4 regions of the Carnobacterium sp. CS13 genome follow, and region 1 is predicted to be linked to each of the others. Evidence: predicted binding sites of a transcription regulator. Region 1 holds the regulator's gene; each other region holds the start of a gene.
What was found. Region 1 encodes LexA, which represses DNA repair genes until DNA is damaged. Its sites were predicted from a motif close to CNAACANNTGTTNG; they were not measured.
Positions count from the first base shown of each region.

Region 2: JHE06_RS04155 (Y-family DNA polymerase) is a predicted target of LexA. The motif match lies at 1,628-1,641, and genes of this name have one in related genera.
Region 3: uvrB (excinuclease ABC subunit UvrB) is a predicted target of LexA. The motif match lies at 1,882-1,895, and genes of this name have one in related genera.
Region 4: dnaB (replicative DNA helicase) is a predicted target of LexA. The motif match lies at 1,342-1,355, and genes of this name have one in related genera.

Region 1 is NZ_CP067364.1:1,175,931-1,179,147, reverse strand. It holds gene tkt (transketolase) at 1-689, opposite strand, end outside; gene JHE06_RS05770 (DUF896 family protein) at 809-1,051, opposite strand; gene lexA (transcriptional repressor LexA) at 1,214-1,837, shown strand; gene JHE06_RS05760 (adenine phosphoribosyltransferase) at 1,907-2,419, opposite strand; gene recJ (single-stranded-DNA-specific exonuclease RecJ) at 2,443-3,217, opposite strand, start outside.
Region 2 is NZ_CP067364.1:861,467-864,683, reverse strand. It holds gene JHE06_RS04165 (GAF domain-containing protein) at 92-559, shown strand; gene rpsD (30S ribosomal protein S4) at 789-1,394, shown strand; gene JHE06_RS04155 (Y-family DNA polymerase) at 1,671-2,969, shown strand; gene JHE06_RS04150 (hypothetical protein) at 2,966-3,217, shown strand, end outside.
Region 3 is NZ_CP067364.1:952,813-956,029, forward strand. It holds gene JHE06_RS04585 (DNA internalization-related competence protein ComEC/Rec2) at 1-199, shown strand, start outside; gene holA (DNA polymerase III subunit delta) at 268-1,293, shown strand; gene rpsT (30S ribosomal protein S20) at 1,452-1,709, shown strand; gene uvrB (excinuclease ABC subunit UvrB) at 1,983-3,217, shown strand, end outside.
Region 4 is NZ_CP067364.1:11,894-15,110, forward strand. It holds gene JHE06_RS00050 (DHH family phosphoesterase) at 1-784, shown strand, start outside; gene rplI (50S ribosomal protein L9) at 787-1,239, shown strand; gene dnaB (replicative DNA helicase) at 1,463-2,845, shown strand; gene JHE06_RS00065 (adenylosuccinate synthase) at 3,035-3,217, shown strand, end outside.

The DNA.
Region 1 (3,217 bases):
TTGATTTCGTCTAAATCGTTTCCATCTTTTACTAAAATATAGTGCCAATTGTACGCTTCAAACCGTTTTCCAACGTTTTCAGTGAAGGCTTTTGAAGTCGGTCCATCCAATGAAATATCATTCGAATCGTATAACATGATCAGTTTACCTAACTCTAAATGACCCGCTAAACTTGCTGCTTCTGCAGAAACCCCTTCCATTAAATCGCCATCGCCACACAAAGCATACGTGTAATGATCCACGATTTGGTGATTTTCTTTGTTATACGTAGCGGCTAAATGGGCTTCAGCCATTGCCATTCCTACAGCATTTGCGATCCCTTGTCCTAATGGACCAGTAGTCGCTTCAACCCCATTGGTATAGTGAACTTCTGGGTGTCCAGGAGTCTTACTTTCCCATTGGCGGAATTTTTTTAGATCATCAATCGACACCTGATAGCCTGCAAGGTGTAAAAGGCTGTACAACATCATTGAACCATGGCCGGCTGAAAGGACAAACCGATCCCGATCCACCCACGTTGAATTTTTAGGGTTTACTTTTAATTGTTGCGTCCAAAGAGTATACGCCATCGGCGCTGCCCCCATCGGCAAGCCTGGGTGACCAGAATTGGCTTTTTGCACTCCGTCTATACTCAGTGTTCTAATTGTATTTACCGCTAATTGGTCCGTATTGTCAAACAAGTAAATCATCCTTTCAATTGTAATACCTCTATTTTACTGTTTTATTCCCATTGAAGCAATCACTGAATGCATTTTTTATAAAGACAGTCTTTCTTTCCTCATACCTGCACTATTTATCGCTCCATTTGTTAGGAACGGTCGTGGATGCCTTTTTCTTTTTGGATTTCTTTCAATTTATCGGGAGTCACATCGTTGCCTTCCTCATCAACAACTTTTAGTCCTTCGATATGATTGCGCATTCCTCCTCGAAAAGCCGCTAAATACGCTTCGCGAAGTTTTTTTTGTTCTGCTTGTTCAGACAAGCTCAGCCCTTCAGCTTTAGATTTATTTGCTAATTCATTGATTCTGGTCAATTGTTCTTTAGGTAACATTTTACTCACTCCATTATTTGTATTCTTTAGCTACTATACCAAAAAAATCCTATAAAATACATCAAATTGATTTTTAAATATAGCGAACATTTGTTTGATTCGCATATAATTTTATGGTATTCTATGAATAAGAAATATATAGGAATTGAGGTGCAGCTATTTATGCGTAAAACTCCAGAATCTAGACAAATTGAAGTATTACAATATATCCACGAACAAGTCCAATCAAAAGGTTACCCACCGACTGTACGCGAGATTGGAACAGCCGTTTCTTTATCTTCTACATCGACTGTCCATGGGCATCTGTCCAGATTGGAAAAAAACGGGTTTATCCAACGAGATCCTAGTAAACCGAGAGCAATCGAATTAACAGCTACGGGGTTATCAAAATTAGGTGTTCAATTAAAACAAATTCCTTTGCTAGGAACTGTTACAGCGGGCGAACCCATCTTAGCAGTAGAAGAAGCGACCGATTATTTTCCGCTTCCGCCAAACTTAAAACAAGAAAGCGAATCGCTTTTCATGTTGACTATCCGTGGGGAAAGCATGATCGATGCTGGGATTTTTGATGGTGATGAAGTGATCGTCCGCAAACAATCCAGCGCCAACAACGGAGATATCGTTATTGCCTTGACCAATGAAGACGAAGCAACATGTAAGAGATTTTATAAAGAAGATCATTATTATCGTTTGCAGCCGGAAAATGAGACCATGGATGCTATTATTTTAGATGAAGTATCTGTTTTAGGAAAAGTCGTAGGACTTTACCGCAGCCATATATTTTAATACAAAAAGTCGCTAAACAAATTTTGTTTAACGACTTTTTATATTGTCCATTATTAGTTTATCAAGCTTCTAGTATTCCATTAAAGCTAAAATATCGTATCCTTTAATTTTGTCACGTCCATTTAAATCGGTTAACTCAACTAAGAAAGCCATACCGACTACTTCTCCTCCTAGTTGCTCAATCAATTTGACTGTTGCCGCAATTGTTCCACCAGTAGCTAGTAAATCATCGCAAACCAGCACTTTTTGTCCAGGTTTGATAGCATCTTTATGAATTTGCAAAACGTCATTGCCGTATTCTAAACCATAGTTGACTTCGACTGTGTCACGAGGCAATTTTCCTTTTTTACGTGCCGGCGCAAAACCGATACCTAATTCATAGGCAACGGGACATCCTACAATAAATCCACGAGCTTCAGGTCCAACAATCATATCCACGCCTTTATTTTTTGCGTATTGAACGATTTCGTTGGTAGCATAACGGTAAGCTTCTCCATCTGCCATTAAAGGTGAAATATCACGAAAGATAATGCCTTCTTCGGGAAAATCGGGTACATTTGCAATATATTTTTTTAAGTCCATTGAAACTTTTCCTCCATCCAATTTTACAGTTCTTTTTTCAACTGTTGTTTTAACCAGGTTTCTAGTTCAGTAAACCGACTATAGATCAAAGCTTCTTCAGCTGCTATTTTTTTCAAACGGTTTTGATAAGTAGTCGATTCAGTCAACTCTTTCTTTTCAGCATTTGGAACAATATTCATAACACCGTCTTTTATTGTAACAAATCCTACTTCAAAAAACACAGAAATCATAAAAATCAATAGTTTTTCTTTTATTTTCAAATGCGTTGCTAATAAACTTATTTTATGACGAACATCAATATCAATATGAGTTGCAGTATACTTAAAAACTTGTGAAAATTGCATCCGACTAGGTATTCCAGTAAGATAAGCTTCTTCTTGGTTAAAGAAACAAGCCACAACCTTTGTTGGCTCTACCTGATTCAATACAGTGCTTAATAAAGTTAAATCTGAGGGGCAATCAACTAAAATAAGTTGATCCGTGTGCAGGATAAAACCCTCGGCACTTTCTTGATCAGTGATCAAATGACTGTAACTTGTCTCAGTGATGCTGCTTTCATATTGTTGATAGTTTTTTTCATTGAAAAATAAATAATCAGCAGGTGCCATCTGCCAAATTGCTGGAGCGATTTGAGTACTTCTCAAATCAAAAACTTGCACTCCCTCAATTGCCAAGTCTTCAATCATCAACTGAGGCTTACGCAACCCATTCCATTCATTAATGCTTAACTGTCCTACAATCGATAGTTCAGCATCAGCACCAATCTCAGCTGCAACAGGGCCGAATTGAAAACCGATC
Region 2 (3,217 bases), 310 kb from region 1:
ATTGTAACATATACAATGAAATCTAACACTACTAAACAAGGTTTTTTATTCACCTCATTTAGTAACTAACCATTTTAAAGGAGTGATTTACTTGTCAAAAGAAGCTAAATACCGATTAACTAACCAGCAACTAGCTGCTGTGATTGGTGACGAAAAAAACTTTATTGCGAATTTAAGCAATGCTGCAGCATTATTATTTGAAAATTTGCCTGATATCAATTGGGCTGGTTTCTATCTTTATGAAGAAACCTCTGGCGAACTTGTTTTAGGCCCTTTCCAAGGAAAAGTAGCCTGCATCCGTATCGAAATAGGTAAAGGTGTCTGTGGTACAGCTTTTGAAAAAAATGCATCTGTTGTGGTGGAAGACGTTAATCAATTTCCAGGTCATATCGCTTGTGACGCAGCCAGTCAATCTGAAATCGTCATTCCATTAACGATAAATAATAAAAAAATAGGCGTATTGGACATCGATGCTCCGATCACGAATCGTTTTGATACAGTGGATCAACAGTTTTTAGAACAATTTGTTGAAATCTTATTAAAAAACAGCCAGATTTAAACAAAAGTGCAACAATGCTTGACTCTTGAGAAGAATACATTGTATAATTCAAGTTGTGTAAAATAATGCAGCGTGAAAGTGGTATTCACGTCAACAGTTTATTGCCAATTATGGTGCATTTGTGTAACCTGCGGCTGCAAAGGTGAAGAATGAAAAATAAACTGCACGAAATACTGAACTATCAACTTGTTATTTTACTCCAAAAAAGAATTATTGGAGGAATTTTATTATGTCACGTTATACAGGTCCAAGTTGGAAAGTTTCTCGCCGTTTAGGCATTTCACTTTCTGGTACAGGTAAAGAAATCGAACGCCGTCCTTACGCTCCAGGTCCTCATGGTCCAAACAGCCGTAAGAAATTAACAGAATACGGTTTGCAATTACAAGAAAAACAAAAATTGCGTCACATGTACGGAATGAACGAACGTCAATTTAAAAACTTGTTCGTAAAAGCTGGTAAAATCAATGAAGGTAAACACGGTGATAACTTCATGATCTTACTAGAACAACGTTTAGATAACGTTGTTTACCGTCTAGGTTTTGCTACTACACGTCGTCAAGCTCGTCAATTAGTAAACCACGGTCACATCCTTGTTGACGGAAAACGCATTGATATTCCATCATACAGCGTTTCAGTTGGACAAGTCATCTCTGTTCGTGAAAGATCTAAAAACATGGAAATCATCAAGTCTGCTGTTGAATCATTATTCGGCCGTCCTGAATTCCTAACTTTTGATGCTGAAAAATTAGAAGGTTCATTAACTCGTTTACCATTACGTGAAGAGTTATACGCTGAAATTGATGAAGCATTCATCGTTGAGTACTACAACCGTTAATAAAACTAGATTCTATCTAGTAACTGTAAAAGCTTCGAAAGTGCTATACAATAGCCTTTCGGGCTTTTTTATTTTTAACCAACTCTCCATGTTAGTCCATGTATTTCTATTATTTTTTGGGGGAACTTTGGGGGAACTTTTTTAAAAAATAAACGGCGGACTACTAGGCATTTTGATAAAACTCTTGGATTTGTTTCCTAGGGTTATTTTAATGTTCTGTTCGCTTTACTTATCGAACGTTTGTTCGTATAATGAAATAAAAAAGGAGGGATCTTTATGTCATTCGATTACTCTGATGAGATAAGCAGCGACATTCTCTGTGTTGATGTTAAATCATTTTATGCTTCAGTTGAATGTGTTGAACGCGGCCTGCACCCATTAAAAACTATGTTGGTAGTTATGAGCAATGCAGAAAATGCTGGCGGTTTGGTTCTAGCTGCCTCCCCTTTAGCTAAAAAAGTATTAGGCATCAGTAACGTGACCAGAAAACGGGATATCCCCTATCATCCTGATTTATTGATCGTGCCTCCACGCATGCAATTTTATATAGAAAAGAATACGGAAATCAACGATATTTTTCGTAAATACGTTTCAGATGAGGATTTACATATTTACAGCATAGATGAATCATTTGTGTCTGTTAGAGCGAGCTTGAAGCTCTTTAAAAGAAAAAGCGCCTACGACTTGGCTAGAATGATTCAATACCACATTCATAAGAAAACTGGCCTTTACGTCACTATTGGAATTGGTGACAATATGTTGCTGGCTAAACTAGCTTTGGATAATGAAGCCAAATGCAACGCTAATTTGATTGCTGAATGGCGATACAAAGATGTCCCAGAAACGATTTGGAAAATAGAAAACATAACCGACATGTGGGGCATCGGAGAACGAACAGCTATACGGCTAAATAGCTTAGGGATTAAATCAGTCTATGACTTAGCACATGCAAATTTTTACCAGCTAAGAGAGTCTATGGGCCTTATTGGAGAACAGCTATACGCTGGTGCATGGGGTATCGATCGCAGCGATATTAGAGATCAGTATCGTCCTTTAGAAAAAAGTTACGGAAACTCTCAAATACTTAAAAGAGATTATTATAAAAGACATGAGATCAAAATAGTGATTCGAGAAATGGCGGAACAAGTGGCGACCCGCATTCGAAAGCACCTTTGCAAAACAGGATGTGTCAGCCTTACCGTTACCTATTCTAAGCATGAAGAAAAAGCAGGATTCTCTCGACAATTAAAAATTCCTAATACATCTAATACGAAGAAGTTAGTCGATTATTGTTTTGATATTTTCAATAAACATTATGAAGACGACATGGCTGTAAGGAGTATCGGAATTTCTTATTCAAAATTGACTTACACTAGTAATATTCAATTGGATTTATTTGAAGATCCCTCTCAACAGATCACAAATGAAAAATTAGATTTGTTGGTAGATAAAATAAGAGATAAGTATGGTTTTCAATCACTAGTACATGCTAGCAGCCTTTTAGAAGGAGCTACAGCTATTAACCGCAGCTCTCTTGTTGGTGGGCACGCTGGCGGAATGGAGGGTATCCAATGAGCTTTTTAAATGAGGAATATCGTGATCGCGGCATTAAGAAATGGGCAGGCTTTTATTTATCTGAGCATACGGCTGTCCAAGAAAAGTTATCAAGCGAAAGGACAAAAGTTAATCAGCAAAAAAGACAGATGAACCAAGGTGAAATTGAAATAGTAATAAATGAATCCATAGTAAAGAATAAGTCTGTCGCTATTCAACTTGAAAACGTAGATCAAAACGGATTTTACTATGATGACGTAGTTGGTCAT
Region 3 (3,217 bases), 220 kb from region 1:
AACCTTAGACCCAAAATTGGCTTTGATTTCATGCGGGTTAAACAATCGCTTCAAACATCCTAATGAAGAAGTGCTGCAGCGTATTGAAGAAGTTGGAGCAAAAGTTTACCGAACAGATCTTAACGGCGCAATTCATTATCGTTACTTAGAACTAAACCAGAAAATGTATTTAGAAACCATTCAAACGATTTTGAAATAAAAAAAGAACTTGCAAATTCAATCCTAGCTTTGTACCATGAGAGAAGAACAAGAAAGTGGTGGAATGCGTTGGATTTTGCAAGAGAAATAGCCAAACTAAAAAAAGGCGAGAGCGCTCCAGTTTATTTAGTATTAGGAACAGAATCATATTTAGCTGGAATTGCCAGAGACACATTTATTCAATCCATCTTAAAAGAGGACGAGATTGATTTGAATTTTGGCGCTTATGATATGGAAGAAGTCCCGCTTGGAGTAGCGTTAGACGATGCAGAGTCCATCCCTTTTTTTGGAGATCATCGATTAGTTATCATTGATCGTCCTCTTTTTTTAACCGGTGAAAGAACCAAATCAAAAGTTGAACACGATATAAAATGGTTTGAACAATACTTGAATCATCCTTCTGATACAACCGTTTTAGTCGTTTTTGCCCCTTATGAAAAGTTAGATGAACGCAAAAAAATTACGAAATTACTGAAAAAAACGGCTACTTTGATCGAAGTTGCAGCGTTATCAGAAAAAGAAATGCGGCACTATTTAAAAGATACCATTGAAAATGAAGGGTTTAAAATATCTCCGGAAGCTTTTGAATTGTTCATTCAATTAACAGATGCTAAACTTTCAGTTGCAATGGCGGAATTGCCAAAATTGTTTCTTTTCGGACAAGACACCAAATTGATCACTAAAGAAGCTGTCAACGAATTAGTCGCTAAATCATTGGAACAAAATATTTTTGCATTAAATGAATATGTTTTGAAAAAGGATGTCGGTTCAGCACTTAATTTATATCAAGACTTGTTATTGCAAAAAGAAGATCCCATAAAAATCAACGCGATTATGACCACTCAGTTTCGTTTATTGATTCAAATTAAAATACTTGAAAAAAAAGGGTACCAACAAGGAGACATTGCTAAACTCTTGAAAGTGCATCCTTACCGGGTGAAATTAGGAATTCAGCAAATGAGAAAATTCAAAGAGCAAGCGTTATTGGAGGCCTATAACGGTTTAATTGAAGCGGAATACCGTTTAAAGACTGGCCAAGGAAATCGCGAAATGCAATTCGAATTATTTGTTTTGCAGTTTTCAGGCGGCCGTTAAAGAAATTAAAATCGTCACTTGCCGTTTAAGCTATCAAGTAAAAAAACTTTACAGTTTATATTGCAATGAAGCCAGGCATTATGTATAATGATTAAGTGTTGGAAACAACTAGAATAATCTATTTTAAGTTGTAATTAATTGAAAGTGGGGTGAATCAAATGCCAAACATCGAATCTGCAATCAAACGTGTCCGTACTTCAGAAAAATCAGCTTTAGAAAACAATGTGCAAAAGAGCGCTATGCGTACTGCTGTGAAAAAATTTGTTCAAGCTGTTGAAGCTGGAAGCGAAGATACTGAGGCTTTACACAAAGAAGCAATCAGAGCTATAGACATGACTGCATCAAAAGGATTGATTCATAAAAATAAAGCTAACCGTGACAAATCTCGTTTAACAGCTAAATTAGCTAAAAAATAATTGTCGTTAGTTCTATATGAATAAAAGAGTATGGCTGTAACTATTGGGATTCCAATTGTTATAGCTTTATTTTTTTGTCTTTTTGGTTCTTTCTGACGAACTGATTTAAGGGATAGATAGTTAGAGAAACCCTCTAAGTGTGTTTTTAATAGGCAGTAGCTTTAGAGTTGTAAGAACACATGTTCAGTGGTAGAATGAAAAGATAGAAATAAAATAATGCTGCTATTCTTAACCTAATAAGAGAGAAAAAATGACTGGAAGTGAAAAGTAATCATGGAGAAAGATCGTTTTAAACTCGTATCGAATTACCAACCTGGTGGAGACCAGCCCAATGCCATTAAAGAATTAGTCAAAGGCCTTGAAGAAGGAAAAAAAGAGCAAACTTTATTGGGCGCAACGGGTACAGGCAAAACATTTACTGTTTCGAATGTCATTCAAGAAGTGAACAAGCCGACTCTTGTGATTGCTCACAATAAAACATTAGCAGGTCAATTGTATGGAGAATTTAAAGAGTTTTTCCCTAATAACGCAGTCGAATACTTTGTCAGTTACTATGATTATTATCAACCAGAAGCTTATGTCCCTTCTAGCGATACCTTTATTGAGAAAGAATCAAGTGTTAACGATGAAATTGATAAATTACGCCATTCTGCAACTAGTTCGTTATTGGAACGGCGTGATGTGATTGTCGTTGCTTCTGTTTCATGTATCTATGGATTAGTGAACCCGCTTGATTATCGTGATCACGTATTATCTATCCGTGTTGGTGCAGAAATGAACCGTGATGAGATGCTGCGTCGTCTAGTAGATATGCAATTTGAACGAAATGACATTGATTTTCAACGGGGACGTTTTCGTGTGCGAGGCGATGTTGTTGAGATTTTCTTGGCATCGCGAGACAGTGAAGCTATCCGTGTAGAATTTTTTGGTGATGAAATCGATCGGATTCGTGAAGTAGATGTTTTGACCGGAGAAGTTAAAGCTGATGTGCAACATGTGCCGATTTTTCCAGCGACTCACTTTGTTGCTAATGATGAACAAACACGTAATGCAGTTAAAACCATACAAGCTGAATTAGAAGACCGGTTGAAAGTTTTGCGTTCAGAAGATAAATTGATAGAAGCTCAGCGATTGGAACAGCGTACCAATTACGATTTAGAAATGCTTTTAGAAATGGGTTACTGTTCTGGAATAGAAAACTATTCCAGACATATGGATGGACGCGAGCCTGGTCAAGCACCATATACGTTAATGGACTTTTTCCCGGATGATTTTTTGATTGTAGTCGATGAGTCCCATATCACTATGTCGCAAATCAGAGGAATGTATAACGGCGACAGAGCGAGAAAAGAGCGTTTAATAGAATATGGTTTCCGTTTGCCGAGTGCATTAGACAACAGACCCTTGCGTTTAGAAGAATTTGAAAAACACGTCAATCAGATCATGTACATCTCAGCGACACCTGGTCCTTATGAATTGGAAAGAACCCCTGAAGTCGTTGAACAAAT
Region 4 (3,217 bases), 1.2 Mb from region 1:
TATTAGTCGTTATATTATTACTCCAGAAACGGCTGAAGAAATGATCACTTCCAATACGTTATTGATCATGGTCGATCATCATCGGCCTTCACTATCGATTGCACCTGATTTAGTCAAGAAGACGAATAACATTGTGGTAATCGATCACCACCGCCGCAGCGAAGAGTTTCCAGAAAAACCAGTTTTGGTTTATATTGAACCTTATGCATCTTCGACAGCAGAGTTGGTAACGGAGTTGTTTGAATATCAATCTAATGAAGCCGATCCAATCAATAAGATTGAAGCTACAGCTATGCTGGGCGGAATCATAGTAGATACGAAAAGTTTCTCATTACGAACAGGTTCACGTACATTTGATGCTGCAAGTTATTTAAGGTCCTGTGGGGCAGATGCGGTGTTGATTCAACGTCTATTGAAAGAAGATACGGACACTTACTTACTGCGCAGTCATTTGATTGAATCAATCGATTTTATCAGCGATAAAATGGCGGTTGCAATTGGCGAAGAAGACAGGGTTTATGATACAGTAGTAGCAGCACAAACAGCAGATACGATGTTGTCTATGACAAATGTCGACGCGGCTTTTGTGATTACCAAACGCTCAGATGGGCGTGTCGGAATCAGTGCTCGTAGTTTAGGCGAAATCAATGTTCAAGTTATCATGGAAGAACTTGGCGGCGGTGGGCACTTATCCAATGCTGCAACGCAAATAGATAATTGCACTGTGGCAGAAGCAAAAGAAAAATTAAAAGCAGTAGTAGTTAATCAAGATGAGGGGGAATAAAAATGAAAGTTATTTTCTTAGAAGATGTTAAAGGCAAAGGTAAAAAAGGCGAGGTCAAAAATGTAGCTGATGGATATGCACATAACTTCTTGATCAAAAATGGTTTAGCTAAAGAAGCAACTGCAGGAAGTTTAAGCGAATTAAAAGGGAAAATCAAAGCTGAAGAAAAACAACAAGAAGAAATCAAACAAGAAGCTGAAGAATTAAAAACCCTTTTAGAAAAAGAAGAAAATGCTATTGAAATCAAAGCTAAAGCAGCGGAAGACGGTCGTTTATTTGGTTCAATCACAACCAAACAAATTGCGTCAGCTGTCCAAAAACAATTAGGCATTAAATTGGATAAACGAAAAATCGAATTAAACGTTCCGATTCGGACCGTAACGTCGATGAAAATCGATATTAAAATTCACCCAGAAGTAACAGCAACGATGACTGTAAATGTATCGCCTGAATAAAATACCTAAAACTAAACGCATGAACAAACAATGTTCGGTCAGGATAAGAAATTCTGATCGAACATTTTTTATCTAATGAATCGTAAAAATGCAAACTATACCGGAACACTCGTTCTTATTGCTAGATTGTATTTCAAGAAATTTTGCGGTAAAATAAGAGCATTGAACTAAAGTAGCCAGTCTATACAAAAGGGACAAAAGGCTGCTGAAAGGAAGAGGAAATTTGGCAAATGAAGCTTTTCAAGATCGCTTACCGCCACAAAGTATTGAAGCGGAACAAGCTGTACTCGGGTCAGTTTTCTTAGATCCAGATACGGTTGTTGGAGCATTAGAATTTATTGAAGCAAAAGATTTTTATCGAAGAGGCCATCAACTTATCTTTCAAGCGATGTTAGATTTAAATAACCATAACGAAGCAATTGATATCGTAACGATCACTAATGCGCTGGAATCTAAAAATCAACTTGAAGACGTCGGCGGCATGGCTTATTTGGCTGAATTGGCTGTAACGGTCCCAACAGCTGCCAATATGGAACATTATGCTAAAATCGTTGAACAAAAATCGATCTTGCGTAATTTGATTCGAACAGCAACTGAAATCGTTACTAAAGGATATGACGAAGGAGACGAGCTGGCAACGATTCTAGATGAAGCTGAACGTGGAATCTTAGAGGTATCGGAAAAACGCAATAGAAGCGGTTTTTTATCCATCTCTGAAGTACTGAACACTTCCATCGCCCGCATCGATGAATTGTATCAAAATGATGAAGAAATTACAGGATTGCCGACGGGCTATAAAGCACTAGACAAAATGACGGCTGGTTTACAAAAAGATGAACTCATTATTTTGGCAGCTAGACCGGCAGTTGGTAAGACAGCTTTTGCGTTGAACATTGCTCAAAATGTTGGAACTAAAACAGATGAAACAGTTGCAATCTTCAGTTTGGAGATGGGAGCAGAATCGTTGGTAAACCGGATGCTGTGTGCAGAAGGCAGCATTGATGCAAGCAATCTGAGAACAGGGAATCTTTCTGAAGAAGAATGGCAAAACTTGATCGTGGCAATGGGAAGTTTGTCTAAAGCAAGCATCTACATTGACGATACTCCAGGGATTCGGGTGGCTGAAATACGCGCCAAATGCCGTCGTTTGAAACAGGAAAAAGGCGATTTAGGCTTGATTCTTATTGATTATTTGCAATTGATCGAAGGAACGGGTCGTGAAAGCCGTCAACAAGAAGTTTCTGAAATTTCACGGCAATTAAAAAAATTAGCTAAAGAATTGAGTGTACCCGTAATGGCCTTGTCTCAACTTTCTCGTGGCGTGGAACAAAGGCAAGATAAACGGCCGGTGCTAAGCGATATTCGTGAGTCTGGTTCGATTGAACAAGATGCTGATATCGTAGCATTCCTTTACCGAGATGATTATTACGATCGTGAAGATGGTGAGGATGAGGACGAAGACATGGCAGGAGAAGACAATGTTATCGAAGTCATCATTGAAAAAAACCGGAGCGGGGCACGAGGAACCGTTAAATTATTGTTTATAAAAGAATACAATAAATTTTCGTCATTGGCTTATTTTCCAGAAGATATGCCACAAAGATAGAAAAAGGCTGAAAACGATATCGTTCGTTTTTCAGCCTTTTATTTTTGTTTTAAAAATAAAATATTCGTTTATCAGCTTTTAATAGGCTTTGATAGAATAAAATATTCGCTTTTTATTGAATACTGGTTTAAATACTGATAAACTGAGCTGGTAAATGATGAGCAAAAAAATAAGTAGCGAGGTGTTTATATGTCTTCAGTAGTAGTAGTCGGCACACAGTGGGGCGATGAAGGAAAAGGAAAAATCACTGATTTTTTAAGTGAGAAGGCCGAAGTTATCGCGCGTTACCAAGGCGGAGATAATGCGGGACATACCATTAAATTTAATGGCGTAACATATAAATTGCACTTGATCCCTTCAGGAATATTCGCT